Regions from separate parts of the Aeromonas enterica genome, predicted to be linked through region 1. Evidence: predicted binding sites of a transcription regulator. Region 1 holds the regulator's gene; the other holds the start of a gene.
What was found. The regulator MetJ, encoded in region 1, represses methionine synthesis genes. The targets are predictions, from matches to a motif close to AGANNTCTAGANNTCT.
Positions count from the first base shown of each region.

Region 1 (15,517 bases):
CCAGGAAGACCTGATGGCGGGCACCGCCGTGATGGAGCGCCTGCTGTCGGTGGACTGGTATCGCGGTTACATCCAGGGTCGTCAGTACGTGATGATAGGCTACTCGGATTCCGCCAAGGATGCGGGCATGATGGCCGCCGGCTGGGCCCAGTACGCCGCCATGGAATCCCTGGTGGCACTGGCCGAGGCCAACAATCTGCGCCTGACCCTGTTCCATGGCCGTGGTGGCACCGTCGGTCGTGGCGGCGCCCCCGCCCATCAGGCGATCCTGTCACAACCGCCGGGATCCCTGCGCGGCGGCCTGCGGGTGACCGAACAGGGCGAGATGATCCGCTTCAAGTTCGGCCTGCCAAAAGTGGCCATCCACAGCCTGAATCTCTACACCAGCGCCGTGCTGGAAGGGAACCTGCTGCCACCACCCAAGCCCAAGGAGTGCTGGCGCGCCGTGATGGAGCAGTTGGCCACCGTCTCTTGTGATCACTACCGCAGTATCGTGCGCGGCCACCCGGACTTCGTGCCCTACTTCCGCGCCGCCACCCCCGAGATGGAGCTCGGCAAACTGCCGCTCGGCTCACGCCCCTCCAAGCGCAAGCCCAACGGCGGCGTCGAGAGCCTGCGCGCCATCCCCTGGATCTTCGCCTGGACCCAGAACCGGCTGATGCTGCCGGCCTGGCTCGGTGCCCACAAGGGGCTGCAACAGGCCATCGCCGACGGCCAGAAGAGCGTGCTGGAAGAGATGAGCCGCCAGTGGCCCTTCTTCCGCACCCGCCTCGAGATGCTGGAGATGGTGTTCCTCAAAGCCGACGTCTGGCTCGCCGAGTACTACGACACCCGTCTGGTACCGAAAGAGCTGTGGGGTCTGGGCAAACAGCTGCGCCAGGAGCTTGCCGACTCCATCCAGGTGGTGCTGGAGCTGCGCCCGCAGGGCGATCTGCTCGACGACCAGCCCTGGATCAAGGAGTCCATCAAGCTGCGCAACCCCTACACGGATCCCCTCAACGTGCTGCAGGTCGAGTTGCTGGGCCGCTCGCGCAACCATGCCGAGATCCTGCACCCCGAGCTGGATCAGGCACTGATGGTCACCATCGCCGGTATCGCCGCAGGTATGCGCAATACGGGTTGATGGCTGGCAGCAATACAAATAGACAAAGGGCGCCAGATTGGCGCCCTTTTCGTTATTTGTCGTGCACATGGCACTATGGGGAACTAGGTAATTCCATAGCGTTTTGCAAACAGCCTGGCACCCACCTCGTTAACCTCGATCACGCGGGAATCCGGACGGTGCCTGAACCAGCGCTGGGCCAGGGCATCGTCCAGAATCCACTGCCCCAGTGTGCCTGCGAGATGACTGCGGCGCTCGCTCCAATCGAGACAAGCCTTGCACATTGGGCGTCTACCCTGGCGTAGCAAGCAGAGATCAATCCCCAGCCCCGTGAAGAATGTCTCGCCAAGCTGGGTCAGCCTGGCGTCATCCCCTTGTATCTCCAGAAATTCCTGCTGCTGCAGAGCATCAAACAGCCGCACACCCAGCTCGCCGGCCAGGTGGTCATAGCAGACTCGGGCTTGACGCAGATGCGGATCCCTGGGACCCGTCCTGACCTTGGCGGGGGAGCTGGTCACGGACAGCGTCAGCATTCGCTCGATAACTTCAGCCACCGCAGGGTCGCTCAGTTGAAAGTACCTGTGACGGCCCTGCTTGCGCATGCTCAGCAAGCCTCCCTCTACCAGCTTGCCGAGGTGACTGCTGGCAGTCTGGGCCGTGATCTCCCCTTCCAGCGCCAGTTCAGTGGCTGTCAGCGCCTTGCCACCCATGAGTGCCGTCAGCATGCGCGAACGGGCTTTGTCACCTATCAGGCTCGCCACATAGGCAATATCGGGTTCCATACCATATTCCTTTGATAGTTCGGCCACCCTCGAAGCATGACCCTGATGACCAGGCTAAGTTGGCAACCTGTTCACCTCTGTTGAGACGCCAGGATGACAATTACCTGTTTTATTGAGTACCAGATTGACCCCCTCAAAGCAGATCTCTTTGAGCAATACGCCAACCAGTGGGCAGACATTATCCCCGCAGGCGGTGGTGACCTCATCGGCTATTTTGCTCCTCACGAAGGCACCAACTATCGGGCATTCGGCTTGATCGCCTTCGAATCCTTGGCTGACTACGAGCACTATCGCCAACGACTGCGGGAATCCGAGCTCGGGAGAGCCAACTTTGCGTTTGCCCAAGAGGGGCGCTTTATTCTGCAAGAGTCCCGATCCTTTTTGCGCCTGATCCCTGCAACAGATCGCCACCATGGGAGGTCCTTCTGATGTATGCCGTTATCTTCGAGGTCACCCCCTTTCCGCAAGGGGTTGAGGCTTATCTTGATGCCGCTGCCGTCTTGAAAGAAGAGCTGGAAAAGGTCGAGGGCTTTATCAGCGTCGAGCGCTTCCAGAATTTGAATGCCCCGCAAACCTATCTCTCCTTGTCGTACTGGGAGAGTGAAGCAGCCATTCAAGCATGGCGTACGCACCATGACCATAAGGTGGCCCAGGCTCGGGGGAAAAATGAGCTATTTCATGAGTACCGCATTCGAGTCTGTCACGTGATACGAGAATATGGTCCTGCTGCAAGCTGCAGCGATCCGCTGTCAGGCCCAACGATATGGAGGCATAGGTCATGACGCTAACGAGCTTTCTGGCCTTCCTGGCTGTTATCACCACCCTGCTGCTATCACCTGGACCATCCGTCTGGCTGGCGATCCACAATGGCCTGACTCATGGCGTTCGTGCTGCCGTTATCGGTGTCTTGGGCAATGTGGTGGCTTTTCAGGGGCTGATGGCTGTTAGTGCCCTGAGTCTGTCTGCCGCCATGCAAACTGCGACGCCCATTGTGTTGGTAATGAAATATGCGGGAGGTGCCTACTTGGGCTATCTCGGCATACGGTTACTGATCACTCCTGTCGACACGGTCACCAAGGGACCAGCAGAGCACGCCGGGCCAACGCAGGTTTGGAAACTGTTTCGCCAAGCATTTCTGGTCACGCTTTCTAACCCCAAGGCCCTGATGTTTGTGGTAGCGCTATTACCCCAGTTTGTCGACGCTGAACGTGCGCTCATGCCTCAGTGGGGTCTGATGGCACTGACCACCACCCTCATCCACCTCTGCGTTTACTGGGGATATGCAGTAGTGGGGCACAAGGCGAGCCGTTACTTGCTGGACACGCGTATTCGCCGTTTTTACAACGGTGCCAGCGGTGTCCTGTTTCTGGGGTTTGCAGCAGGCTGGATGTTGAGTTCCTGATAGCGAAGGGAGAATGTCTGACAGACTGCAACACACATAGAAAAAGGGCGCCAGATTGGCGCCCTTTTTTTGGAACGGATGGCAAAGAGCCGTCAATGACGAGAAGATTGAGATAACAGCGCGTGTGCACATTCCTTCAATATTATCTTCGACTACCTATCAGATGACTCCGATAGCTCTTCACCAAACAATAGGGACATGTCAGCATCGGAGCTCAAAAGCTGATATAGATAATTACGCCACGCCTCAAATGCTTTCAACATGGCTCTAAACGCTAGGCGGTTTTCTTCAATCTTCATGGATATATGAGCCAAGTGAATTAATGCACTCTCACAATTCTCGTCTGAATTAAGCGGAAACGTTTCAAGAAAATGGTGCACCAATTCATTACGCATCTCAAGCAGATTCTGTAAACGTAAACAATGCTCTTCAATATTACCTAATTCAAACTTAAAGTGGATATAAGGCTTATCAATTTTAGCATCCAGCTCAGGTTCATTTTTGCTTTCACCCATACGACTTACAAATTCGCCAATCAGCTGCCCCAGCATTTTTCGGCTAAGCGCCTGTGCATCCACCTTTCGATTATCTTCCAGCGTATCTATATTGCCTTCCATCTTCAGCGACGGAAGCACCCGCTTAAGCAAAAGCTCAAACTGCTGAAGATTGAGCAGACATCTCCCATAGAGCAATATCACTTGCTCTTTCTTCTCCTTATTTACATCTGTATTTGCATTACCGTCCATGGAAAAGATCCGTCCTTATGTCAGCAGATTAAGATATGGATAACGCATTATTACGGTATATATAAGAAAAAAGGCGCCACTATGGTGCCTTTTTATTCGGTTAGATAGGTGGATCACACTCCCCACCATGTGTCTTAGAGAGAGGCACAGATCTGCCAGAGATCGTACTGGATCGCCGCCGCCGTTACCTCGCGGCCTGCGCCCGGCCCCTGGATGACCAGCGGGTTGGTGCGGTAGCTGTCGCTTTCGATGGCGAAGATATTGTCGCACGGCAGCAGGTTGGCGAACGGGTGGTGGGGCTCCAGTGCCTCCAGCCCGACCCGCGCCTTGCCATCGTGCTCGAAGCGGGCGACGTAACGCAGCACCTTGCCGAGGCGCTTGGCTCCCTCGAAGGCGCTCTGGATCGGGCCGTCCAACTCTTTCAGCCTGTCCATGAACTGATCCGTACTCACCTTGCGCAGGGGCACGGGCACCAGGTTCTCCAGCTCGATGTCGGCAGAGTCGAGTTCAAAGCCTGCCTCTCGCGCCAGGATCAGCAGCTTGCGACGCACATCCTGGCCGGAGAGATCCTCGCGAGGATCCGGCTCGGTCAGGCCGTGCTGCCACGCCTCGTCCACCAGTTCGGAGAAGGGGCGGCTGCCGTCATACTGCTGGAACAGCCAGGAGAGGGTGCCGGAGAAAATGCCGGAGACCCCCTGAATGCGGTCGCCGCTCTGGCGCAGCATCTGGATGCTGGACTGGATCGGCAGCCCGGCGCCCACGGTAGCGTTGTAACGCCACTGCACCTGATGATCGCGGCAGCTCTGCTTGATGCGCTGGTAGAACTCGCTGTCGGCGGCACCGGCAAACTTGTTGGCCGCTATGATGTGGATGCCGAGCTGGGCGAAGTCCGGGTAGTAGCGGCTCACCGTCTCGCTGGCGGTCATGTCCAGCGCAATCAGGGTATCGAAACTGTGCTGCTCAAGCTGGGCCAGCAGCTCGGGCCAGATCAGCGGTTTGGGGTTGAACTTGTCCTGCACCTTGAGGGGATCCAGTCCCTCTTCGTCCAGCAGGCCCCCTTCCGAGCTGAACACCCCGTAGAGAGTCAGCGCCAGATTGAGTTCATGTTCGAGCCGCGCCTTCTCGCGGCCATAGAGGCTCAGCCAGTGGCCGCCTATGTTGCCCTTGCCGAACACCACCAGGCCGACCCGGGTCGGGCGGCTGAACAGGGCGCTGTGCAGAGCGATAAGTAGGGGCTCCAGCACCACCTGGCGCACGACGGCCACCAGACTCAGGCCATCTCTGGCCACCTGCACGAACTCCAGCGGCTGATCCGCCAGCAACTGATAGAAGCGGTGACACTGCTCGGCGTTGTCGGTCACCCCTGCACCCACCAAAGCCACCAGACTGAACCCCTCTTTCTGGATCAGGCCGGTGAAGCTGCCCTGCAGCTGGAAGTCGCGCAGCAGCTCGAACGCCCCTTCCGCCACTTCCAGGGTGTAGGCCAGACGCAGCACCCGCCGATCCGGCTGGCGCTGCAGGGTGAGCGGGTTGAGGCGGTGGCGGGCCAGATGGGCTTCGATGGCCGCCACCGTTTGCTCATAATGGGTCTGCGGCAGCACTTTCAGCTCGATCAGGGCAATCTGGTCCACCGAGGAGACGATGCGGGCGCCACCGGAGCGCGGCGCCCGGCGCAGAATATGGGTGCAGCCCTCATCCGGGTTGTAGCTGCAGCGCAGGGTAAGGCGCTGGCGGCTGTCGGCCACCGGCTGCAGGGTGCGCGAATGGAGCACCGAGGAGCCGAGGCGGGCCAGCTCGTTCGCTTCGGCCAGGCTCAGACGCTCCAGCAGGCGCGCCTCCTTGACCCGACGCGGGTCGGCGCTGTAGACCCCGGCCACGTCGCTCCAGATGGTGGTGGATTCGCCGTCCGCCAGCAGGGCCAGCAGGCTGGCGCTGTAGTCGGAGCCGTTGCGACCGAGCAGCAGGGAGCGCCCTTCCATGTCGGCGGCGATGAAACCTGTCACCACTATGCGACCGGCATGTTCGGCCAGCCGCGCCTTGAGCAGTTCGCTGGAAAGCGCAGTATCCACCTTGACCAGGGCGCCGTCCTCGGCGCGCAGGAAGCTGCGGGCATCGAGCCAGATGGCCTTGTCGCCGCGGCTGGTGAGCAGGGCCGCCAAGAGGCGCGCCGACCACACCTCGCCAAAGGCGAGCAGGCCGTTGCGGGCGAAGCGGTCAAACTGCCCCTCCAGGGTCTTGGCGATCAGTTGCATGTCGTCGGCCAGTTGCTGGCTCAAGTCGAGCTGCAGATCCCCCTCCAGCAGGCCGTCGATCAGGCTCTGCTGATAGGCGTGCAGGGCGGTGATGGCTTCACCGGCGGCCTCGTCCCCCGCCTCGGCCAGCTCCACCAGCTGGATCAACCGGTTGGTGGTCTTGCCGGCGGCAGAAACCACGATCAGTTCATCTCCGCCAACCTGCTGCTCGACGATAGCCGCGACCCGGCGATAGCAGACCGGATCCGCCAGACTGCTGCCACCAAACTTGTGCACATGGCGCCGCTTCAATCCTGCTTCTGTTGCCACCGCGATCTCTCCTTGTTGCTGCTGTTCCATTACTTCGCTACCTGCTCTGCCTGCTGCGCCTGTTCAAAAGCCTGAGCCAGATCGGCCACCAGGTCTTCACCGTGTTCAATGCCGACCGACAGCCGCAACAACTGGGCGCTGATGCCCGCCGCCTGCTGCGCCGCCGGTGTCATGGCCCTGTGGGTCATGCTGGCCGGATGGGCCACCAGACTCTCCACCCCGCCGAGGGACTCGGCCACCGAGAAGAGGGTGAGGGCCGCGAGGAAGGTGCGCAATCCGGCCTCGCTGCAATCGAGTTCAAAACTTAGCATGGCGCCGAAGCCGGACTGTTGACGGCGCGCAATATCGTGGCCCGGATGGGTCGGCAGGCTGGGGTGATAGATTTTTTTGACCAGCGGCTGTTGCTGCAGGAAGGTGAGGATGCGATCCGTGTTCTCCTGATGGGCGCGCAATCTGGGGGCCAGGGTGCGCAAGCCGCGCAGGGTGAGGTAAGAGTCGAACGCCCCGGAGGTGAGCCCCAGGCAGTTGGCCCACCACACCAGCGACTCGGCCAGCGCCTGCTCCTTGGCAATGGCCACGCCGCCCACCACGTCGGAGTGACCGTTGATGTACTTGGTGGTGGAGTGCACCACCAGGTCGGCACCGAGCGCCAGCGGCTGTTGCAACAGCGGCGAGAGGAAGGTGTTGTCCACCACCACCTGAGCCCCCACTTCATGGGAGGAGGCGGCGATGGCGGCAATGTCCACCACCCGCAACAGGGGGTTGGAGGGGGTCTCCACCCATACCAGCGCCGGCTTCTGTGCCAGCGCTTCGGCCAGCGCGGAGTCATCCCCTTGATCGACGAACTGCACCCGGTAGTGGCCCTTGGCTGCCAGATACTCGAACAGGCGCCAGGTGCCGCCGTAACAGTCGTGGGGGGCGATCAGCAGATCCCCCGTCTTGAGCAGGGCCGTCGTCACCAGATGGATGGCCCCCATGCCGGTGCCGGTCACCACGGCACCGGCCCCCCCTTCCAGCGCCGCCAGCGCGTCCGCCAGATTGGTGCGGGTCGGGTTGCCGGAACGGGCATAATCGTATTGACGGGGCTCGCCAAAGTCGGCAAAGGTGTAGTTGCTGGAGAGGTAGATGGGCGGCACCACGGCACCGTGCTGTGTGTCTGTCTCAATCCCGGTGCGTACCGCCTGGGTGGCCTTGTGGGTCATGTCACTCTCTCCTTGAACTGTCTCTGGGCGATGGCCGCTCTGCTTCTGCCACGGCTATCTTGCCATTGCTGGCCTATGGTGAACTACCTTACGCCAGCACAAAAAAGCCGTCAACACTTCCAGACGTCTAAATGGCTTTGCTGTTGGATTGCCATTAATTTCCACAAGGGTTAAAATCCGCGCTCACGGCCAAACGAGAACAGGTGGATCATGGGTACAGAGTGGAACGGCGACTACGTCAGCCCCTACGCGGAACACGGTAAGAAGAGCGAACAGGTCAAGAAGATTACCGTCTCGATCCCGCTCAAGGTGTTGAAGGTGTTGACCGATGAGCGCACCCGTCGCCAGGTGAACAACCTGCGTCATGCGACCAACAGTGAGCTGCTCTGTGAAGCCTTCCTGCACGCGTTCACCGGCCAGCCGCTGCCCTGCGACGACGATCTGCGCAAGGATCATCCAGACAGCGTCCCCGCCGAGGCGCGCGCCATCATGGAAGCGCTGGGCAAAGAGATCGAAGATTTCGACGCCGAGTAATCCTGCTGCAGATGCCAAACAGCAAACCCTTTTTGAAGATGACGCGGCCCCGGGCCGCGTCATTGCAATCCGCCGCCTCCCCCTTCAGCCTGCGTCGCTACCAGAGCGACATCCGCAGCCACAGCCACGACTTCGCCCAGCTGGTGATCCCCCTGGACGGCCCCATCGAGATCGAGGTGCAGGGTCAGGGGCGCCGCCTCGCCCCCGGTTTTGCCTGCGTGATAGCCCCCGGCGAGCGGCACGACTACGCCGCCGATCCCGCCCTCTCGTTTCTGGTGCAGGAGAGTGACTGGCTCCCCGGCGATCTGGCGGCTCGCCCCTTTATCGAGCTGGACGAGCCACAGCGCCACTACCTCGCCTTCCTGCACCACATGGTGGTAGCGGGTCGCCAGGTGGCGGGTATGGAGCAGGTGTGGCTCTCCCTGCTGGCACAAGGGCAAGGAGTGCACTCCTCTGTTCCCCCGCGTCTTGCTGCCCGTATCCTCAAGGTGCAGCGCCACATCGAGGCCCACCTCGCCGAGCCCCTCACCAATGAACGGCTCGCCGCCATCGCCTGCCTCGGTCAGAGCCAGTTCAAGCACGCCTTTCGTCAGCAGCTGGGGATGAGCGTCTCCCACTACATTCGGGGGCGGCGCATGACGCTGGCACGCACCCTGCTTGCCCACACCCAGCTACCCATAGGCGAGATCGCCAGTCGCTGCGGCTACCAGAATCAGGGAGCCTTCAGCGAGCGCTTCCTGATCGAGAGCGGGCTGCCCCCCTCCCTCTGGCGCCAGCAAAACGGCCTTTCGCCGTAACAGGGCGGCCAGTCACCGAAGACAGTCAGCACCGTTTCGAGGCATGCTGAGGCCAATGCAAGGTGTGTGAAAGGAGGAGCCAAGATGCAGACCATTAGCTGGCAGGATTTCGAGATGGTGGAACTGAGAGTGGGCACCCTGGTGCGGGTCGAGCCCTTCCCCGAGGCGCGCCGGCCCGCCTACAAGGTGTGGGCGGATTTCGGCCCCGAGCTCGGGGTGCGCAAGAGCAGCGCCCAGATAACGGATCTCTATCGCCCGGAGGATCTGGTGGGACGCCAGATAGTCGCCGTGGTCAACTTTCCCCCCAAACAGATAGGCCCAATCCAGTCGGAGTTTCTGCTGACCGGTTTCTATCGGGCCGACGGCGCCGTAGTGATGGCCATCCCGGAGCAGGCGGTGGAGAACGGCGCCAAGCTGGGCTGATGCCGTTGGCCCCATGAAATGAGAGAGGCGACCCCGGGGTCGCCTCTCTCATTTTTTGCCACAGCTCGCTGTTACTTCAACAGGCTGAAGATCAACGCCGAGACCGCCAGCGACCCGGTCAGCAGGATGAAGCCGTTGGTCCAGCCCTGGCGGAAGCGGGCCAGCGCCTCCACCTTGTAGATGGCCACCACCGGCATGATGAAGAGGATCATGGCGATGACCGGGCCAGAGAGGGTCTCCATCAGCCCCAGAATGCCCGGGTTGATGATGGCGGCGCCCCAGATAGCGAAGAACATCAGGGCGATGCCGAGCCGGTCCGCCTTGGCCAGCGACAGGCCGGTGGGCTTGGCAATCAGGCTTTTGAGGCTTTCGCGGGCACCGAGGAAGTGGCCGAGGAAGGAGGAGCTGATGGCGATGAAGGCAATAAGCGGCCCCAGCGTCACGATCACCGGGTTGTCGGTGATGTTGGCAAGATAGGAGAGCACGGAAACGTTCTGCGCCTTGGCCTCGGCCAGCTGGGCCGGGGAGAGGCTCAGCACGCAGGAGAAGACGAAGAACAGCACGAAGCCCACCAGCATGATGGTGGTATTGCGCAGGATCAGGCCGCTCTTGGCCTCCGCCTGCTCGCCATATTCCCGCCGCTGCACGTTGGCAAAGCCAGAGATGGCGGCGGCGTGGCTGAAAGCGAATACAGTGACCGGCAGCGCCAGCCAGACGGTATTGAGGAAGCTAACCCCTTCAAACGCGGTCACTTCCGGCCACTGCCACTGGGGAATGAGATAGCAGGAAAGCGCCGCCAGAATGGCCGCCAGCGGATAGACCATGAAGGCAAACGCCCGCAACATCGCCTTCTCCCCCGCCATCATCACGGCGATCATGGCGAACACCAGCAGGCCGGAGAGCATCACCCGGTTCGGGGTGGCCATGCCGAGCTGGTTGACCATGAAGCTCTCCACCGTGTTGGTCAGCCCCACCCCGTAGATGAGCAGGATCGGGAAGATGGAGAGGAAGTAGAGCGCCGAGATGAGGCGGCCGGCCATCTTGCCGAAGTGCTCCTCGGCTACCTCGGTGAAATCGGCGTGAGGGCGGGAGGAGGAGAGCACGAAGCGCGCCAACCCGCGGTGAGCCAGAAAAGTCATGGGACCGGCCAGCACGGCCACTATGACCAGGGGCCAGATCCCGCCCAGACCCAGGTTGATGGGCAGAAACAGGATGCCGGCGCCGACGGCGGTACCAAACAGGCTGATCGCCCAGTGGGTGTCATGACGCCGCCAGCGGCTGGTGCTGGCAACGGCGGGCTGGGAACCGGACAAATCCTTTACGACGTCTACAGATAAACTCATTACTAATCCACACTTTGTCAGTATTTTAATCTGAGCTTATTGTGGTTTATCAGGATTTAATTCTCAAAAAGCGGGACTGAAACATATCACTACCATAATGGGCTTCAACCAGTGAGATTGGGAATCCAATCGGGATCACATAATTGAGTAAAACTACAAAACTAAGCTTCAATGAAATATAAAACCAAATTCTTATTCATACTCATTTTTTTATTTTGCCCAGCGGATCGTTTTCAGCATTACATGAAATTCATGCCAATTACTCAGGAAGGATTGTGATCATCCACTGTCATTATCGTACTTTGCCAGCGGATATCCCTGCTCATCTGCGATAAAACCAGCGGATCACACCAAGCAAACAGGCGGCCCTGAGGCCGCCTGTTTGTGTCGTCTGGCGGCAGAGCATCAGCCAGCCTGATGGGCCAGGATCTTGCCCCAGGCGAGATCCGGATCCCCCATTACGATGAAGTCCGGGTTCTCCAGCGACTCGGTTTCGTTGTAACTGAGCGGCTGCAGCGCCAGGCTGAGGATGCGACCGCCAGCCGCCTCGACGATGCACTGGGCGGCGGCGGTATCCCACTCGCCGGTAGGACCGAGCCGCACGTAGCAGTCGGCCGCGCCTTCCGCCACCAAGCAGGACTTGAGGGAGCTGGAGCCGAGCGGGATCAGCTCGTAGTTGATGGCCGGATTGAGACGGCGGGTCAGGTTCTCCAGCTTCTGGCGACGGCTGATGGCCACCACCAGCGAATCGGGCTGATCGTGTTCGTGGTGCATGGCGCTGATGGGCAAGGTCTCGCCGTTCACCTCCTTGAAGGCGCCGTGGCCGCGCACCGCCCAGTAGAGCACGTCGGACTCGGGGGCGTAGATGACACCGAGCACGGGCACATTGTCCCGCACCAGGGCGATCAGGGTGGCGAAGTCACCGCTGCCGGCGATGAACTCACCGGTGCCGTCGAGGGGATCCACCAGCCAGTACTGCCGCCAGTTGGCTCGCAGACTGAAGGGCACATCGGCCGCCTCTTCGGTCAGCACGGGCACATGGGGGGTGAGCGCCGACAGCGCCTGTTTGAGGTAGGCATCGGCAGCAAGATCGGCACTGGTGACCGGGGTCGCATCCTCCTTCAGCTGACGCTCGAACTGACCGCCGTGATAGATTTCGTGAAGGATCCTGCCCGCTTCGCGGGCGATCTCCTTGACCCTAGGAACCCAGGCCAACAACTCCTGCATCTTGTTATCCTCTGTTTTTATTTATTGCCTTTGCCCACGCTTGGGCTAGTTTTCCTGCTCCGCCAGCCACTTCTGGGCCAGCAGCAGGGCACTGATGCTGCGCGACTCGCTGAAGTCGGGTCGTGCCAGCAATTCGTCGATACGGTTGAGGGGCCAGGGGATCACCTCGAGGGGCTCGGGCTCATCGCCGATCCGTTGCTCCGGGAAGAGATCCCGCGCCAGCAGTATGTCCATCCGGCTGGAGAAGTAACCGGGCGCCAGCGACACCTGCTTGAGGGGGATCAGGCTGTTGGCGCCGAAGCCCGCCTCCTCCATCAGCTCCCGGTTGCCCGCCTCGAAGGCGTTCTCGCCCGGATCTATCAGCCCCTTGGGGAAGCCCAGCTCGTAAGAGTGGGTGCCCGCCGCGTACTCGCGCACCAGCAGCAGGGTGTGGGCATCGAACAGCGGCACCACCATGACGGCGCCCCGGTTGCCGCCGCGCATCCGCTCGTAGACCCGCTCCTCCCCATTGCTGAATTTAAGATGCAGGGATTCCACCTTGAACAGCCGGCTCTCGGCCACTATTTCGGCCTTGAGGATCTCCGGCTTGCTCTTGTCATGCGCCATGGTGTCGACACTGAGGTATTCGGGCTTGCTATTGTGGTGGTCACTCATCGGGCGCTGGCTGCTCGTTAAAAAATCGTGCTTCAAGAGTAAACGACTCCCCGAACGAACACCACGGGGCAAAGCGGCGAAAGCAGACGGAAAAATCCGTTATAATGCCGCCCTGTTTTCCCCACCCTCATTGACCGCGAGAAGCCCCATGTCGACCCCCTTGCCCTGGCACCAGATAGATACAGTTCTGCTCGATATGGATGGCACTCTGATCGATCTCCATTTTGACAACCACCTTTGGCAGCAACTGGTGCCGAGCGTTATGCCGAGCGCCTCGGTTTGCCACTGGCGGAGGCCAAGGCGCAGATCGATCGGCACTATCACGCCGTCAGCGGCACCCTCGACTGGTACTGCGTGGATTACTGGAGCCAAACCCTGGGGCTGGACATACGCGCCCTCAAGCAGGAGCTGCTGGAGAAGATCCGGTGGCGGCCCAACGCCATCCCCTTTCTGGCCGAGCTGCGGGCAGCAGGCAAGCGGCTGGTGCTCTTCACCAACGCCCACCCCGCCAGCCTGTCGGTCAAGGATGCGCAGCTCTGTCTTGCTGATCATCTGGATCTGATGGTGAGCACCCACGAGCTGGGCTGGTCGAAGGAGAGCCAGCACTGCTGGCAGGCGCTGGCACAGCGGCTGGCGTTCGATCCGGCCCGCACCCTGTTTGTGGATGACAGCGAGCGGATCCTGCGGGCCGCCGCCGACTACGGCATCGGCTATCAGCTCGCCATCCAGAACCCTGACAGCTGCCAGCCCGAGCAGCACATCACCGCCTTCCCGGCGATCCGCGATTACGCCGAGTTATTGCCGCTGGCCGTGTAAGCCGAGGCAGGGGAGCATCTGGGCAACCAGGCACAGCCTCCCCCATCCCTTCCACGATGACGCCGGATGGCTGCCGCTGACCCAGCGGGCAGCGGATAAACAAAAGGGCTGCCCAGGCAGCCCTTGTCGATCCCGGTCGCCTCACCCCTGCCACGCCACCAGCTGGTACTGCTTCTTGCCCCGGCGCAGCAGCAGGTAGCGGCCAAACAGCCGATCCTTTGCACTCAGTTGCTCATCCTGCTTGATGACACCATTGAGGCTGATGGCTCCCGCCGCCAGCAGTTCGCGGGCGATGCGCTTGGAGTTCGCCAAACCGCAGCTGACCAGTAAAGTGACCAGATCCATCTCACCACTGACAGTGCAACTCGGCATGCCGTCTTGCGCCAGTTGGGCGAGATCGCTCTCGCCGAGGCGGGCCACCTCGCCGCAAAACAGCAGCTCGCTGATGCGCCGTACCGCCGCCAGCGCCGCCTTGCCGTGCACCAGTTCGGTCAGCTCGTCCGCCAGCACCTGCTGGGCCTGCTTGCGCCCTTGCCGCTCGGCATCTTCCGCCTCCAGGTCGGCAATCTCGCTCAGCGGCATAAAGCTGTAGTAGCGCAGGAAGCGGTAGACATCCTCGTCCGCCGTGCCGAGCCAGAACTGGTAGAAGGCATAGGGCGAGGTGAGCGCAGGATCGAGCCAGACAGCGCCACCCTCTGTTTTACCGAACTTGGTGCCATCCGCCTTGGTGATGAGCGGCAACGTCATGCCGTACACCTGGGCCTGATGGAGGCGGCGGGTGAGATCCATGCCGCTGGTGATGTTGCCCCACTGATCGTTGCCGCCGATTTGCAGGGTGCAGCCGAACCGCTGGTTGAGCACCGCAAAATCCTGGGATTGCAGCAGGGCGTAGGAGAACTCGGTAAAGGAGATGCCCTGATCCGGGCGGGCCAGCCGCTGGCGCACCGATTCTCGCGCCAGCATGGCGTTGACCGAAAAGTGTTTGCCGATGTCGCGCAGAAAATCGAGGGCCGACATCTGCCCCATCCAGTCGGCGTTGTTGACCAGCACAGGGGCCGACAGGGCGTCGGTGGCGGGCAGCAGCGCCTTGATCTGGGCCGACAGGCTGGCCACCCAACCCTGCACGGTGTCGGCGCTGTTGAGGCTGCGCTCGGTTGCCTTGAAGCTGGGATCGCCGATAAGGCCTGTGGCCCCGCCCACCAGTGCCACCGGGGTGTGGCCCGCCAGCTGGAAGCGCCGCAGCATCAAGAGCGGCACCAGATGACCGATATGCAGGCTGCCGGCGGTGGGATCGAACCCGCAGTAGAGGGTACGCGGCGTGGCGAGATGGTCGGCCAGCGCCGCCGGATCGGAATTCTGGGCCACAAGGCCGCGCTCGGTCAGCTCATCGAGCAGGTGGGGGTTGATCATGGGTGCTCCAGCAGCAGGGGAAAAGTGGCCATACTCGCCGCTCTGGCCCGTGGCGGATATGTCCCCTGGGGGACAGTTTTGTAACTCTCGTGCTAGCATTGCGGCCATCTTGGGGAGCCTGTCCCCGCAGCCCCGAGCCCAGCCGCCATGACCCAGCCCCTATCCCAGCAATGTGCCGCCGATCTGCTCACCACCACGCTGACCGAGGTCGTCGATGCCCTGCACGACAGCGCCTTTTCGGCAGCCCTGGTGCGCCTCATCCAGCAGCAGGTGGCGTTCGACTGCGCCCTGCTGCTCGGAGTGGGGCAAAGGCCCGTCTACCTCTACGACAACCTGAACCACCAGCGGGCCCTGCTGTTTGACCGCTACCTCACCAGCCACTTCAGTCAGGATCCTTTCATGCAGGCGTTGTCCGAGGGGCTGCCTGCCGGGGTCTGGACCCTGGCACAGGTGTCACAAGGGCGGCTGGATCCCGAGTATCGCCACCACTTCTATCAGGCCACCGGCTGGCAGGAGGA
Region 1 is NZ_JBSTYL010000003.1:183,491-199,007, forward strand. Features, by position in the region: gene ppc (phosphoenolpyruvate carboxylase) at 1-1,123, shown strand, start outside; gene ACW5XD_RS04925 (ArsR/SmtB family transcription factor) at 1,207-1,884, opposite strand; gene ACW5XD_RS04930 (NIPSNAP family protein) at 1,978-2,313, shown strand; gene ACW5XD_RS04935 (antibiotic biosynthesis monooxygenase family protein) at 2,313-2,666, shown strand; gene ACW5XD_RS04940 (LysE family translocator) at 2,663-3,286, shown strand; gene ACW5XD_RS04945 (hypothetical protein) at 3,439-4,032, opposite strand; gene ACW5XD_RS04950 (bifunctional aspartate kinase/homoserine dehydrogenase II) at 4,167-6,623, opposite strand; gene metB (cystathionine gamma-synthase) at 6,623-7,795, opposite strand; gene metJ (met regulon transcriptional regulator MetJ) at 8,006-8,329, shown strand; gene ACW5XD_RS04965 (helix-turn-helix domain-containing protein) at 8,368-9,126, shown strand; gene ACW5XD_RS04970 (tRNA-binding protein) at 9,211-9,549, shown strand; gene ACW5XD_RS04975 (aromatic amino acid transport family protein) at 9,621-10,892, opposite strand; gene cysQ (3'(2'),5'-bisphosphate nucleotidase CysQ) at 11,298-12,119, opposite strand; gene nudE (ADP compounds hydrolase NudE) at 12,165-12,773, opposite strand; partial or broken gene yrfG (GMP/IMP nucleotidase) at 12,922-13,589, shown strand; gene tyrS (tyrosine--tRNA ligase) at 13,731-14,999, opposite strand; gene ACW5XD_RS05000 (helix-turn-helix domain-containing protein) at 15,147-15,517, shown strand, end outside.

Region 2 (15,517 bases), on a different contig from region 1:
GCAAGCCGGTGCTGCTTTCCAGCGTCGAGCTGTTCGAGAAGATGATGCCTGACTACATGGCGGTGCTCGACTCCAACATGATCGCCAGGGATCAGGCCGGCGTGGTGGAGGAGGCGCACAAGATCAAGGGGGCGGCCGGCTCCATCGGCCTGCGCCGGCTGCAGCAGCTGGCCCAGCTGATCCAGAGCCCGGATCATCCCGCCTGGTGGGAGAACGTTGAAGACTGGATAGAGTCGCTGCGCCACGAGTGCCCGGGTGACATCGCCCGCTTGAAGCGCTGGTTGCTCTCCTGAGGCAGGTGGCCGCCTCTTTACGCACCGAAGGAGATGAACAACATGTATCAGCGTCTGATCCCGTCACTGCGCAGCCACCCCTGGGGTGAGGAAGATCTGCTGGAGGCGACCGAGCTGGATCGCGCCCGCATCGTGCAGGCTGCGCCGGTGCGCCGGTTGCAGCAGAAGACCCAGGTCTTCCCGCTGGATGTGAAGGCCTCGGTGCGCAGTCGTCTCACCCATTCGCTGGAGGTGCAGGAGACGGGTCGCCAGATCAGCCGCCGCATTCTGGCGGCGCTGCCTGCGGGCTCGGTGTGCGGGGGGGCCTTCATCAATCTGGTGGAGATGTCCTGCCTGCTGCACGATGTCGGTAACCCGCCGTTTGGTCACTTTGGCGAGCAGGTGATGAGCCAGTGGCTGGCACAAGAGCTGGATACGCTGTTTGCCGCCGCGCAGGGGACAGCGCCCAGCCCGCAGTGGGCCGAACTGCGCCAAGATCTGCTGGTGTTCGATGGCAACGCCCAGAGCCTGCGGCTGGTGCACAGCCTGCACGAGCTGAACCTGACTCTGGGGCAGCTGGCCGCCTTGTGCAAATATCCACAGCAGCCCCTGCACGACGGTCAGCATCATGGCTGGGCCAGCAAGCGCGGCATCTTCTTCAGTGAACAACCCCTCTACCGTTCCCTGAGTCAGAGCCTGGGACTGGCGCCCGGTTGCCGTCACCCGCTGGTTTACATCATGGAGGCGGCCGACGACATCTCCTACTGCATCGCCGATCTGGAAGATGCGGTGGATCGGCGCATTCTCAACCTGAGCGAGCTGCAACAGGCACTGCGCCTGGCCGATGAGGGCGTCTACATGGCCGGGTTGCTGGCGGATGCCACCGCCTCTGACAGAGGCTTCTTCCCCCATTTTCGTCAGCATCTGACTCAAGACTTGATCGCGCTGGCCGCTCACACCTATGTGAGCGAGCACGACACCATACTGAGTGGCACCTATCCCCAGGCATTGCTGCATGGTCAGGCACCGGCAGCCATGGTGCTCGATACCCTCAAGCAGGTGGCCCGCGAGCAGGTGTTCATGCGTCCCGAGGTCGAGGCGCTTGAGCTGGAAGGCTATGCCGCCTTGCGTGGCGTGCTCTCCACCTATGCCTGCCTGCTGGCGCTGCCCGTCAGCCAGTTCGAGCGGCTGCTGGCCGGGCAGGGGGGCAGCGAGCTGTTCTTCGCTCGCCGCCTGTTTCACCGCCTGTCGGCCCGTCATCTCAAGGCATACCGGCTGGCGGTGGCCAGCCGGGATCCCCGTTTCGACAAGGGTGCCGAACAGGAGTGGTACTACCGGGTAAGGCTGCTGCTCGACTATGTGAGCGGCATGACGGATACCTATGCGCTGGAAGAGTTCCGCCTCTTGTCCGGGATCTGACACGCGACAGGCAAATCCTGTGCGTAGCTTCCGGGGCGGGTGTGTGCGGCAGACGGGTGAGAAAGCGCTGTCTCGTCTGGATATTGATAGATGTCTCACTCCCCCATATGGGGGTGAGGTTCTTGTATAAAATTCGGTCTTTTTTTAGACTGTGGCAACCTGTTCAACTTTCACTCGGTAAGGAGACGAATATGCAACATTCAATGCTAAACGTTGCGTTCGATCGCTGCATTGGCAGCGCGAAGACTCGTGCTCTTTTTCTACCGCGTGGAGAAAACAGGTAACACCTGCTTTTTCATCACCCGCGGTTGTCCCGCAGGGTGATCACCTCTCTCCGGGAGAACCGCACGTTCAACTGGAGAATATCATGTCTATCGAACTGACCCTGCTGCGCACCGTCGAATCCCTGGTTCAGAAACGGATCACCCGGCTGGAGCGCCGCACCAGTTATCTGCACCTCTCGCCCGCCTTGCTGAAAGACATAGGTCTGGAAGGGCAGAATGTGCAGATAGCCCACATCCGTGAGCAGGAGTATCAAACCGGCTTCCGGCTTGGGAATCGAATAACCTGACAAGAAGGGGACTGGCCCCCTTCTTGCAGAAAAATGGCAGGCTTAGGCCTGCCATTTTTCGTATCCGGTTGAGTTTAGTTACGAATTTCTGGTCGCACATTTTGCCAAAATCCCTATGATCGCTCTCCGGTCTGTTCAGGAGTTGTCCATGCTTCATCGTTGCTATCGTGCCTTTTTGCTGTTCTGGCTTGCCTGTTGGAGCCTTGCCGCAGCGGCAGAAACTGGCCTGGACAAGGATAGACTGGGGCTGTCCGAGCGCCTGTGGCTCGCTTCGCGCAGCGATTTGGTGGTCGGTATGCCTTCGGTAGCCTGGCCTCCCTATGTTTATGCCAATAGCCAGGGGGGGTTCAGTGGCCCGCTGGATGATTTTGCCTCCCAGATTGCCGCTCGGCTGGGGCTGACTCTGCGCTACAAGACCTATCCCTACTATGCAGGCGCCCAGCAAGCTTTGCTTGACGGTGAAGTTGACATGCTGATCGGGGTAACTCCCAGCCACACGCGTCAACAGAAAATGCGTTTCACGTCGGATCTCATGGGGCTGCCCCGTGGCATTTTGCTGGCGAAGGGGAATGACCTGCTGACCCTGCCGGCAGCACGTCAACTGCGTTGGGTGTGTGAACATGGCTTCAGCTCCTGTGAGGAGCTGAAGCAGCTGGGCATGGCGCAACTGGTAGAGGCTGACAGCAGCGATGAGGCCGTTTTCATGGTGAAGAAGGGCTTGGCGGATGCCTACTTGTCCGATCTGCCTGCGCTGGTTCGCTTGCAGCGCCTGCAACAGCAGGCGAGTCTGAAGGTGATCACCCCTGACTGGGTGACGGATACCTCGCTGGCCATGGCGGTGGGTCCCAACAATCAGGGCCTGCTGGGCCTGCTGGAACTGGCACTCAACGATATTCCCCTTGATGAGCGACGCCGCATTCTGGAGACCGGTGGCATAGTCGACTACGAACTGGCCAATGGCCCCCGCCAGATCGTGTTCAACCAGAGCGAACTGGAGTGGCTGGCCCAGCACCCGACCCTGAGATTCGGCGTCGCCCCCGACTGGCCGGCGGTGAGCGAGATCGACGGCAGCGGCCAGCTCAAGGGATTTCTCGCCGACCTGCTCAAACTGCTCAGCATGCGCTCCGGCCTCAAATTTACGCTGGTACCGACCAGCAGCTGGGTCGAGACTCAGGCGCTGTTCAAGTCGCGCAAGCTGGACCTCATTCCGGCCATTACCCCCACAGCCGTTCGGCGTCAGTACAGCCTGTTTACCCCGGATTACGCCTTCATCCATCGGGTGATTGCCGCCAGGCAGGGGGGAGAGCAGTTGGACAATCTCAGTGAACTCAAGGGCCACAAGGTGGGCATAGTCGGTGGTTCGGTCGAGGAGCTGATACTTCAGGAAGTAGGGGCCAATCCGGTAACGGTCAGCAGCGATACCAAGCTGCTGCCCCTGCTCGATCAGCATGAGGTCGACTATGTGCTGATGAGCATGACGACCCTGGAGCAGGCGCTGCAGAAGGGATTCAACCATCGCTATCAGGTGGTGTTCTCCGGCAACGAGTTGCGGGTGCCTATCGCCATGGCTGTACACCAGCAGGATCCCATGCTGCAGCAGATCCTGACCAAGGTGCTGCTCTCCATCCGGCCGGAGGAACTGGAGAAGCTGGAACACAAATGGCTCTCCTTGAGCATCCAGACCGGTATCAATCCGACTACCGTGCTGCTCTGGTCCTCTTTCGGGATCGGCGCCTTCCTGCTCAGCGCCTTGCTGTTCATCGGCTGGAACCGCACCTTGCGCCGCCAGATCGCCCAGCGCCAAGTGGCCGAGCACAAGTTGAACGAGCAGCTGACCTTCGTGCAGACCCTGCTCAATTCCCTGCCCAACATGGTGGCGCTGCGTGACCGGGAGCAATCCATCAGCCTGTGCAATCAGGCATACCGGGATGCCTTCATCGGCGCCAAGGTCGACGATGATTGCTACGATCTCGACGGCATGCCGCCCGAGGAGCGGGAACGGGTACTCAGGGAGGAGCTGGAGGTGTGGCAGAGCGGCGAACAACTGGAAGGGGCGGGTTACAGTCGTCGTCAGGATGGCTCCATGTTTCACGTCATCTATGTCAAGCGCCCCTACCGCTCCCCGAACGGGGACATGCTCGGCGTACTGACTGTGCTCACCGACGTGACCCGTATCAAGGAGGCCGAGGCGCGGGCCCGTCATGCGGAGACCCGGCTCACCCAGATCACCGACAGCATGCCGGGCATCGTTTATCAATACCTGTGGCAGGGGCCTGGCAAGGGCCGTTTCTTGTATGCCTCGCAGGGGGCGAGCGAGATTCTGGGTACCAGCCAGCAGGAGATCCTGTCGGCCGAATCGGGTGGCGAGGTGTTCGGCTTTACCGAAGAGGCGCTGCAGGACTTTGTCAGCAAGGTGGCCAATCATGCCGAGACGCTGGCGCGGCTCGATCTGGAAGTCAAGGTTGCGCGTCCCGAAGGGGATCGCTATTTGCAAGTGCGCGGCAGTTTTGTGCCGCAGGAAGAGGGGGACCTGATCCTCAACGGGGTGATCCAGGACATCACGGCGCTCAAGCGCCAGGAGCACGAGCTGCGAGAGGCGCGCGCCTATGCGGAACAGGCGATGCAGGTGCGCAGCCGCTTCCTGGCCACCATGAGCCACGAGCTCAGGACTCCCATCTCCGGCATGCACGGCATGCTGGAATTGTTGCAGATGAGTGAGCTGAACGAAGATCAGCGCTACATGTTGCGCAACGTCATGACGTCCACCAACAACCTGCTCTATCTGGTCAACGACGTGCTCGACTTCTCCAAGATAGAGGCGGGCCAGCTGCAACTGCATTATCAGGATGGTCGCCTCGCCTCCGTCATCTGCGATGTGATCCGCGGCCATGCCACCCTGGCCCATGGCAAGGGGTTGAAGGTGACGCTGGAGTGGGCGCCAGAAGTGCCAGATCGGGCCCGTATCGATGCCGTGCGGGTAGGGCAGGTGCTCTCCAATCTGCTCAACAATGCGATCAAGTTCACCGAGCGGGGAGAGATCCGCATCCAGGTCAGCTATCGTGCCGAGCAACTGCTCATTACCGTCAGCGATACCGGTATCGGCATTGCCGAAGAGAAGCAGAATCGCCTGTTTACCCCATTCGAACAGGTGGAGTCCGACATAACCCGACGCTTCGGTGGCACAGGGCTGGGGCTGGCCATCTGTCATCAGCTGACCCAGAAAATGGGGGGCAGCCTGACTCTCGAGAGCAAACCGGGTCAGGGAACCCGGTTGACGTTCAGTTTCCCGTTGACGGAGTGCCAATGGGATGCGCCGCCGCTGGCAGGCCAGCAATGGTGGCTGTTTGGCGAGGATGCCGCCCTGCAGTCTGCCATGCAGCGATTGGGGGCCAGATTGCATCGTCTGGATCCACAGCAGTGGCAGCAGCCGGTGAGTGGTTTGTTATTAGCCGAGGAGGGTTGGCTCGAGCAGGCTCTGGGCAGCGAGTGGTTGACGCGTTTGCAGCAATCCCCCCTCAAGGGCATAGTGCTCTCCCCGCTGGAGGCGCTGCGCGGACGAATGAGTTCGGATGCCTGGTGGCGTTTGGGTCAATCGCCGCTTTACCCCGATCTGTTGCTGGAAACCTGCCACCAGTTGCTGGGGGAAAAAGCGATCCATCCGGTGCAGGCCCATGCCGCTCAATTGCAGGGGCGGGTGCTGGTGGCCGACGATCATCCCATTAATCGCGCCCTGCTGGCGCGCCAGCTTGCCATTCTCGGGGTGGATGCCGAGGTGGTGGACGATGGCGAAAAAGCGCTGCGTACCTGGCAGGGGCAGGACTTTTCCCTGCTGCTGACCGATTGCCACATGCCGGTGATGGATGGCTACACCTTGACCCGGGCACTGCGGGCGCAGGGTGAAATGGTTCCGATTATCGGCGTCACGGCCGATACGTCGGAAGGGGCCGGCCTGCAGATGCAGCAGGCCGGCATGAACGACATGCTGTTCAAGCCCTACACCCTGGATACCCTTCGCCAGATGCTGGCCCGCTGGCTGCCGGTGGTCGTGCCGGTGGAAGAGGCGGTTCCACAACCTCCTGAATCGGCCAGGAAGCAGGGGGAACGCTGGATCTCGCTGTTTGGAGATGAGGAGGTGGCCCGCAGCATGGCGCGGGAATACCTGGACTCCAACCGCCAGGATGGCGATGACATGATGCTGGCGGTGGCTCGCCAGGATACCCATGCCCTGGTGGAGACGGCGCACCGCATCAAGGGAGCTGCCCGCATGGTGGGGCAGTTGGCATTGGCAGAGGAAGCGGCTCGGCTCGAAGCGGCGGCCCGTCTGAAGCAGCTGGAAGAACTCACCGAGTTGAGCCAGACAGTACAGGCGCTGATGAATTCTATTACACGCGAAATTGGACTATGGCTCGATGAACAAGACACAGCATGAGTTGGTGATCATGGTGGTGGAAGACCACGCATTCCAACGCAAGGCTCTGATGCACCAGATCCGTGGGCTCGGTTATCCCTCCCTGCTGGAGGCTCAGGACGGGCTGGAGGCGCTGGCCATGTGTCAGAGCCACCAAGTAGACATCCTGTTTTGCGATCTGCGCATGCCCGGCATGGATGGCATGGCATTGCTGCGCCGCCTCTCCCTCGGCGGCTTTCGTGGCGGCATCATCCTCTCCAGCGCGCTGGAAGATGACGTGGTTGAAGCCGTGCTGCGAATGAGCGCCGCCTATGGCCTGCAGGTGCTGGGGCGCATTGAGAAGCCCTCCAGCCAGCAGCAGATCAGCCAGCTGATCGGTGCCTGGCGGCCACAGCAGGAACGGGCCCTGGAGGAGGACGGCCATAGTCTGACCCTGGATGAGCTGAGTCAGGCGCTGGAGCAGGATCAGCTACTGCCCTGGTATCAGCCCAAGGTGAGCTTTGGCTCGGGGAAGTGGGTCGGCATGGAGGCGCTCGCCCGCTGGCAGCACCCGGACTATGGCCTCATCTCACCGGCTCGCTTCATTCCGCTGGCGGAGCACAACGGGCTCATCGACCAGCTGACCGAGGTGATCATCAGCAAGTCCCTGCGCGATGGCCACCTGTGGGAGCAGACGGGTCTATCCCTCAACTTGTCGATGAACCTCTCCACCACCTCCCTCATCGAGGGGGATCTCTGCAACACCCTGATCAACCAGTGCCAGCGCTGGAGCATCAACCCCGAGCTCATCACCCTGGAGGTGACGGAGAGCTCGTTCGTGAAGGATCTGGGCAAGTCGCTGGAGGTGCTGACCCGCCTGCGCATGCACGGCTTCGGGCTCTCCATCGATGACTTCGGGACCGGCTACTCCTCCATGCAGCAGCTGGCCCTGCTGCCCTTCACCGAGCTCAAGCTGGATCGCTCCTTCGTCGATCGCTGCTATGAGGACCCCTCACGTTTGGCCATAATAGAGTCCAGTATCGAACTGGCCCGTAAACTGGGACTCAAGTCGGTCGCCGAGGGGGTTGAGGATGAACTGACCTGGCGACTGCTGGCCAGATTGGGGTGCGACGTGTGTCAAGGCTTCTTCTCAGCCCGGCCCATGCCGCGCGATGAATTGATGGGGTGGCATGACTCCTGGCGCGAACGGTTACCGGGTCTGATCGGGGACTGAGTGTCGGGCAACATACCCACAGTCGAACAAGGACGTTCATGAAAATTTCAAGCAAGTTGTTGCTAAGCTTCTGTTTTATCAACCTGTTGGTGATCCTCTCCTCCATTCTGGTCTATCACCAGCTCGGTCGGATCGGGCAGGCCGCATCCAATCTGCTGGAGCAGGCACTGCCTGCCCTGCAGCGGGATGAAGCACGCCAGAAGGCGTTGGTGGCGACCGTCTCCTCCTTGCGCGGTTACCTCATCCTCGGCAAGGACCCGGCCCAGGCCGCCCGCCTCAAACAGGAGTGGGAAGGCGCCTGGCAGGCCATCGAGCAGCAGCCGTTCACGCCGGCCCTCGCGCAATCTCTCAAGGCGTTCAAGGGCAATCAGGAGAAGGTGTGGGCCATCGCCCATACCGAGGAGAACCTGCCCGCCCACACGCTCATGCTGCTGGAAGCGGGCCCGCTGGCGGAATCCGCTCTCGATCAGCTGCAATCTTTTGCCAATGAAGAGGTGGCCACGCCGCAGGATCAGCTGCCGGGGGATCGCCGATTGCTGCTCAAGCAGGTGGGGGATGCCTACAATGGCCTCTCCAATGCGCTCTCCGCCTTGCGTGACTTCCTCATTTCGGGTGATCCCGAGTATCGAACCAAGTATCAGGACTACTATCAGTTCCACCAGCAGCGTGTCGCCGAGGTGAAACAGCAGCAGGCCAACTTTACCGAGGCGCAGAAGGGGATCTGGTCGCTGTTTGAAGAGATGTCCGCTCCCTTCGCCGAGCTGGTGGGGCAGGTGATCAGCAAACGTCAGGCCCCGGACTGGGATCAGGCCAACTACCTGATGGCGACCGATATCGAACCTGCGCTGACCCAGCTGGCAGGCCAGCTGGCGGCCCAGGTCACCCAGACCAGTGCCGAGGTGGACAGCATGGGCCACAAGATGGCCAGCGCCGGACAAACCATCAACCGCACCCTGCTGCTGGCCACCTTGACCGTCATAGTGCTGGGCACCCTGGTCGCGCTGCTGTTCAGTCGCCGCTTGACCCGGGACATCGCCAGCCTGGTGGTGCGCGCCGATCTGGTAGCCAACGGCCGGCTGCCATCCCGCCCCCTGCCGGTGCAGAGCCAGGATGAACTGGGTGGGCTGACGGGCTCCATCAACCAGATGTCGCAGCAGCTGCGCCAGCTGGTCGGCGAGATCCAGGGAGCTGTGGGGCAGGTGGAGGGGGCATGCGTCGAGGTCGGCGACACCACCCGGGCCATCGTCACCGATCTGGCGAGCCAGAATCAGCGGGTCGATACGGTGGCGGCGGCGATCGAACAGATGTCGGTCAGCACCCGGGATGTGGCAGGCAACATAGCCGATGCGGCCCGGGCAGCCCAGCAGGCCGAGGTGCAGACGCGGCAAGGGAGCAACGCCCTCGGCCGCATGACCGCCACCATGCAGGAAATAGCGACCATGATTGCCCAGGCCAATCAGGCCATGGGGCTGCTCAGCACCCAGAGTGAACAGGTAGGACGCGTCACCGAGGTTATCGCCACCATAGCCGAGCAGACCAATCTGCTGGCGCTCAATGCTGCCATCGAGGCGGCGCGGGCGGGAGAGCAGGGGCGCGGTTTTGCCGTGGTGGCCGATGAGGTGCGTCTGCTCGCCAGCCGTACCAGCCAGTCGACGACCGAGATCAGCCAGACCATCGCCAGCATCCAGCAACAGACTCGCCAGACGGTGAGCACGGTCGGCAGCGGAACCCAGCTGGTGGAGCAGGGCCGGGATGCGGTTGCGTCGGTGACGGAGACGCTCAGTGCCATGCTGCAGCTGGTGCAGGATCTGTCCGGTCAGCTGGGGGCGATCGCCACCGCCACAGAGCAACAGTCCCGGGTTGCCCAGGAGGTGGCGGGTACGGTGGAGGAGATTGCCGGGTTGAGCCGACAGTCGAGCCAGCGCAGCCGGCAGGGGGAGGAGATAGTGGCCAGACTGGCGCAGGACACGGGACGGCTGACGTCCGTCATCAGCCGCTTTGAACGGGAGGCCTGAGGCGGAGCGAGGCGGCATAAAAACGGGGCAGGCTGATGGGCCTGCCCCGTTTTTTTAATCCAGACGGCGGAAGGCCTGGTTGTCGACACTGCTGGAGGTCTCCTGATTGAGCAGATTGACCAGAAAGAGTAAGGCGTTGCTCGCCATGGACGCCAGATGAGGGTCAGTCCAGACGGCGGAAGGCCTGGTTGTCGAAACTGCTGGAGGTCTCCTGATTGAGCAGACTGACCAGCAGGATGGCGCGTTTCTCCCCATCCGGTTCCAGATAGATGGCCTCGAATCCGGCCAACGGGCCAGATTCGATCAACACCTTGTCACCCTGGGTCGGCAGGTTGGCGTAGCTGGCTCGCGCCTCGTCGCTGTCATCGCGGCTCATCAATTGATAGACCAGCTGACTGCTGATGGAGGTCCACTCCTTGCCGAAGTGAATGATGCGGCTGATGCCACGGGTCGACTTCAGAGTGACAGGGGTGACCTCTTCCAGATCCACATAGATAAACAGATAGTTGGGAAACATGGGTTCCCGCACCGGGACACGCTTGCCCCGCCGCAGTTTCTCGATTTCTACCATGGGGTAATAGGATTCAATCCCCTGGGCTTCAAGATGGGCGCGGGCGCGGGCCTCTTCCTTTGGCTTGCAGTAGGCCAGATACCATTTTTTCATGTTCTGTTACGTTCGTGTTGCCGTGCTCCCGGTTATGATAACCGCGGCAATAAAAAAGGCCACGCTTGGCGTGGCCTTTTTTGCAGAGTGAGTGATCACCAACCTTTGACGATGCCGCCTTTGAACAGTTCGTCAGCAGTTTTGTACACTTCGTCGCTCTGGAAGGCCTGGACGAACTGTTTGACCTTCTCGTCATCCTTGTTGTTGCCACGGGAGACGATCAGGTTGACGTAGGGGGAGTCCTTGTCTTCCACGAACAGGCCGTCACGGCTTGGCAGCAGATCGATCTGGGAGGCGTAGACGGTATTGATGATGGCCAGATCCACGTCTTCCAGGGAACGGGGCAGCTGGGCCGCTTCCAGTTCAACAATCTTCAGCTTCTTCGGGTTGCTGGCGATGTCGAGCACGGTTGCTTCCAGACCGGTACCCTCTTTCAGGGTCAGCAGACCCTGCTTTTGCAACAGGATCAGGGAGCGACCCAGGTTGGTCGGATCGTTCGGCACGGCAATCTGCGCGCCCTCTTTCAGATCGGCCAGAGCCTTGATTTTCTTGGAGTAGCCGGCGATGGGGTAGACGAAGGTGTTGCCGACCGGCACCAGATCGAAGCCGCGATCCTTGACCTGGCTATCCAGATACGGTTTGTGCTGGAAGGCGTTCAGATCGATGCTGCCATCATTCAGGGCCACGTTCGGGGTGGCGAAGTCGGAGAAGGTAACGACTTCGACGTTCAGACCGAACTTGTCCTTGGCGACCTTGGCCGCGGCTTCCACCAGCTGGGATTCCGCCCCGGCGATGGCGCCTACTTTCAGGGTCTTGTTCTCTTCTTTCTGGCCACAACCGGCCAGAACCAGGCCAGCCAGCAGGGCAGCCGCAACGGATTTAATGCCAAATTTCATAAAAACCTCCTGTCAGAAATCGACGATTAACGATGATCACATGTGTTGACCAGGCGCTCACCTGCGCTCTGGATGAGTTGAACCAATAAAACCAGAATGACGACGGTTGCCAGCATGACGGTGGGGTCAAAGCGCTGATAGCCGTAGCGAATACCCACATCACCCAGACCACCGCCTCCGATGGCACCGGCCATGGCGGAGTAGTTCACCAGCGTGACCAGGGTGATGGTGACGCTGTTGACGATGCCGGGCAGGGCCTCGGGCAGCAGCACCTTGGTAATGATTTGCAGGGGTTTGGCACCCATGGCCTTGGCCGCTTCCAGCAAGCCGTCCGGCACCTCCATCAGGGCCCCTTCCACCAGACGGGCGATGAAGGGCACGGCACCTATGGTCAGCGGCACTATGGCGGCTATGGTGCCTATGCTGGTACCGACGATAAGCCGGGTCAGCGGAATAATGGCAACCAGCAGAATGATGAAGGGCACCGAGCGGCCAATGTTGACCAGAATGCCGAGCAACTTGTTCAGGGCCGGGTTGGTCAGGATCTGGCCCGCCTTGGTCACGTGCAGTGCCACACCCAGCGGCAGGCCGAGCAGACAGCCAAACAGGGCGGAGGCAAACACCATCAGCAGGGTGTCGCCGAGCGCTGTGACCAGCAGATTAATCATTGCTTCGGACATAGCCCATCACCTCCAGCTGAATATGGTTGTCTATCAGGAACTGCTGGGTCGCCTCGCACTGGGCCTCATCCCCGAACAGCTCTGCCAGCAGGAAGCCGAACTTGACGCCCCCGGCATACTCGATATCGGCGCTCAAGATGCTGATGTCGATATTGAAGCGACGGCTCGCCTCGGAAATCAGTGGCGTATCGACCGTGCTGCCGGTAAAGCCGAGCTTTACCAGCGGATAACTGTTGGCTACCCGCTCTGCACTCATCCTGTCCTGATACTCCTGCGGCACCTCCAGATGGATGGTGGAGTGGATGAAGTCCCGTGCCAGCTGGGTCTTGGCGTTGCTGAAGAACCAGGCAACCTCGCCCTGTTCGATCAGGCTGCCGTCGCTGATGATGGCCACTTCGTCGCAGATCCCCTTCACCACGTCCATCTCGTGGGTGATGAGCAGGATGGTGAGCCCCAGCTTGACGTTGATCTCCTTGAGCAGGGTCAGGATCGAGCGGGTGGTCTGCGGATCCAGAGCCGAGGTGGCCTCGTCACACAGCAGTACCTTGGGGGCCGGTGCCAGCGCCCGGGCGATGGCGACACGCTGCTTCTGACCGCCTGACAGCTCGGACGGATAGGCATGGGCACGGGCTTCCAGCCCGACCAGGGCCAGCAATTCATCGACCCGTGCCTGGATTTGGGCCTTGCTCCAGCCTGCCAGTTCCAGCGGGAACGCGATATTGGCGAACACGGTACGGGAGGAGAGCAGGTTGAAGTGCTGAAAAATCATGCCGATCTGGCGGCGGGCCTGGGTCAGCTCGCGCTCCGGCAGGGCGACCAGGTCCTGACCATCGACGATGACCTGGCCTTCTGTCGGGCGCTCCAGCAGGTTGACACAGCGAATGAGGGTACTCTTGCCGGCCCCCGAGGCGCCGATCACCCCGAAAATCTTGCCTTGTGGCACATGCAGGCTCACGTCACGCAGCGCGTGCACGGCATCACTGCCTTTACCGTAGACTTTGTTGAGACCGTTCAACTTAATCATGGATTCTTCCGTGCTAACAGCCTTAAAGCACAGGGCGCTACAGGCGGGTGAATTGGGCAGAGGTTCCACTGGGTTGCTCTGTCATCATGGAGGATGATGCTAAGATGTCTGGATGGCTGTGTCAACGCGTGTTTATACTTCTAGACGTCTAAAAAAGTGATAAGGATTCCCGTTTGCCAACTAACGCGGACGGTGATCTGGCTCACATCAATATTGTATTTGGCAGTGTAGCCATATCGCCGAATATCAAATGGTAAATGTGTTCTTATCTACTTCTTTATTAGTCTCGATTCGGGTTTGCCCGGTCATGCTGCAATCGCTACCGGATCGGCACAAATCATTCCACTTTGTTCTGATCGTTGCTTTCTTGGCCTGCGTCTTGATGCAGCGCAACAAGGGCAGCGCTTGGGCTTGGATTGCAATTGCCTGTTTTTTATACTGAAATAGCATGATATGCAGGAGGGCGGAGCAATGCGATTTCAACAGATCAAGGACTTGCTGCTGTATCTGGAACAGGTTCATCACCAGCTCGGACTCTGCTACGGGCGACTGATGGCCGAGGTGGATGGCGAGCGCAGTCGGTTGCTGCTGGCCTATCTGCAAGAGCGGGAGGAGGCGGCCAGGGTCCATCTAAACGACTATCTGGGCCAGCTGGGGGACGGGATCAGGGAGACCTGGCTTGAGCGAGGGTTCAGCGAGGATCTGTTGCCTGACATCCAGCGGCTGTCACTGCCTGCCATGGCGCAGACCCAGGACATAGTGCAGCAAGTGTGCCGTCAGGAGGAGAAACTCATCGGTGAGCTCAGTCACCTGGCCCGCGAGTGTCCGACGGAAGAGACGGCCGCACTGCTGAGTGCGCTGTCATCGCTGGAGCAGACCCGCCTGACCCGGCTGGTGCACGGAGTACACAGGCTCGATGATATCTAGCACACGGGGCAATCAAAAGGCCCGGCAGATACCGGGCTTCTTTCATCATCTGCCAAGCGTCCGGCTCAGCGGGGGGCTTGCTCCAGGCTGAGCTCGGCGGCATGGAGGGCTGCGCCTATGATGCCGGCCTGATTGAGGTTGGCGGCCGCTATCAGGGGAGCCCGAGTCTCAATCTTGTCGATGAACTTGTCGAGCTTGGAGGAGCTGCCGCCCCCCAGAATGAAGAGATCGGGGGAGAACAGAAACTCCAGTCTGGCCAGGTACTTGTTGAAGCGTTTACCCCAGCGCCCCCAGGATAGATCCTCGCGCTTGCGCACCGCATCCGAACAGTAGTGCTCGGCAACCATGCCCTCCAGCATCAGGTGGCCCAGCTCGGTGTTGGGCAGCAGTTGGCCATTGACGAACACGGCTGTGCCGATGCCGGTGCCGACCGTGACCAGTATGATGACTCCCTTGCTGCGATCCTTGCCGGTACCGAAGCGCATCTCGGCCAGGCCAGCCGCATCGGCATCGTTGAGCACATGGCAGGGCAGGCCGGTCACATCGGCAAACAGGTGAGCGGCATCGGTTTCAATCCAGCTCTTGTCGATGTTGGCCGCACTCTTGGCGATGCCGTTGTGGATGGTGGCAGGAAAGCCGCAGCCCACCGGGCCCTTCCATTGGAAATGTTCCACCAGTGCCTTGAGGGTATGTGCAACGGCAGCCGGGGTGGCCGGTTGCGGCGTCACCAGACGATGGCGTTCGCCAATCAGCTCGCCCGTAGCAGTGTCGACCAGGCATCCCTTGATCCCCGAGCCACCGATATCCACTCCCAACATCTGCATCAGATTGTTCCTTTTATAGTGCCGACGGTTAACCGTCGGCAGAGCATGAAAAAATGGCTTGTATCCGGCAAGGGGCAGATCGCTTATGCGTGATCCGGCAGACCTTTTTCGATGCAACGGATCAACAAGCGGGTTTTTTTGCTGTCATCCTGCTGGCGCCGGGCCAGGGTCGCCAGCGCCCACGCTATGTGCTCGGCCACCATGGGCTCCGCCTCATCCTGCGCCAGCTGCAACGCGGTTATGACGTCCGGGGTGGCCGGGCCGTTGCCGAGCGCCACCGCCAGGTTGCGGCGCCAGCGCTGATAGCCGATACGCCGGATCGGGCTTCCCTCGGTATGTTTGAGGAACTCGGCTTCGCTCCAGCGCCACAGTGTCAGCAGGGGCGGGCGATGCAGGTTGGGGCGCGGGCTGAAGTCGGACTCGGGGCTCACATCCGCATAGCGATTCCAGGGGCAGATGAGCTGGCAGTCGTCACAACCATAGATGCGATTGCCCATCAGCGGTCTGAACTCTTCCGGGATGGGGCCGTCGTTCTCGATGGTGAGATAGGAGATACAGCGGCGCCCATCCACCACATAGGGCGCGATGATGGCGCCGGTCGGGC
Region 2 is NZ_JBSTYL010000001.1:17,195-32,711, forward strand. Features, by position in the region: gene arcB (aerobic respiration two-component sensor histidine kinase ArcB) at 1-293, shown strand, start outside; gene dgt (dGTPase) at 336-1,691, shown strand; gene ACW5XD_RS00090 (hypothetical protein) at 2,059-2,262, shown strand; gene ACW5XD_RS00095 (ATP-binding protein) at 2,411-6,691, shown strand; gene ACW5XD_RS00100 (EAL domain-containing response regulator) at 6,672-7,883, shown strand; gene ACW5XD_RS00105 (HAMP domain-containing methyl-accepting chemotaxis protein) at 7,922-9,898, shown strand; gene rfaH (transcription/translation regulatory transformer protein RfaH) at 10,062-10,562, opposite strand; gene metQ (methionine ABC transporter substrate-binding lipoprotein MetQ) at 10,658-11,458, opposite strand; gene ACW5XD_RS00120 (methionine ABC transporter permease) at 11,485-12,138, opposite strand; gene metN (methionine ABC transporter ATP-binding protein MetN) at 12,119-13,162, opposite strand; gene ACW5XD_RS00130 (hypothetical protein) at 13,634-14,089, shown strand; gene ppgK (polyphosphate--glucose phosphotransferase) at 14,155-14,913, opposite strand; gene queG (tRNA epoxyqueuosine(34) reductase QueG) at 14,997-15,517, opposite strand, start outside.
Region 2: the regulator MetJ is predicted to act here: its motif matches at 13,297-13,312, upstream of metN (methionine ABC transporter ATP-binding protein MetN).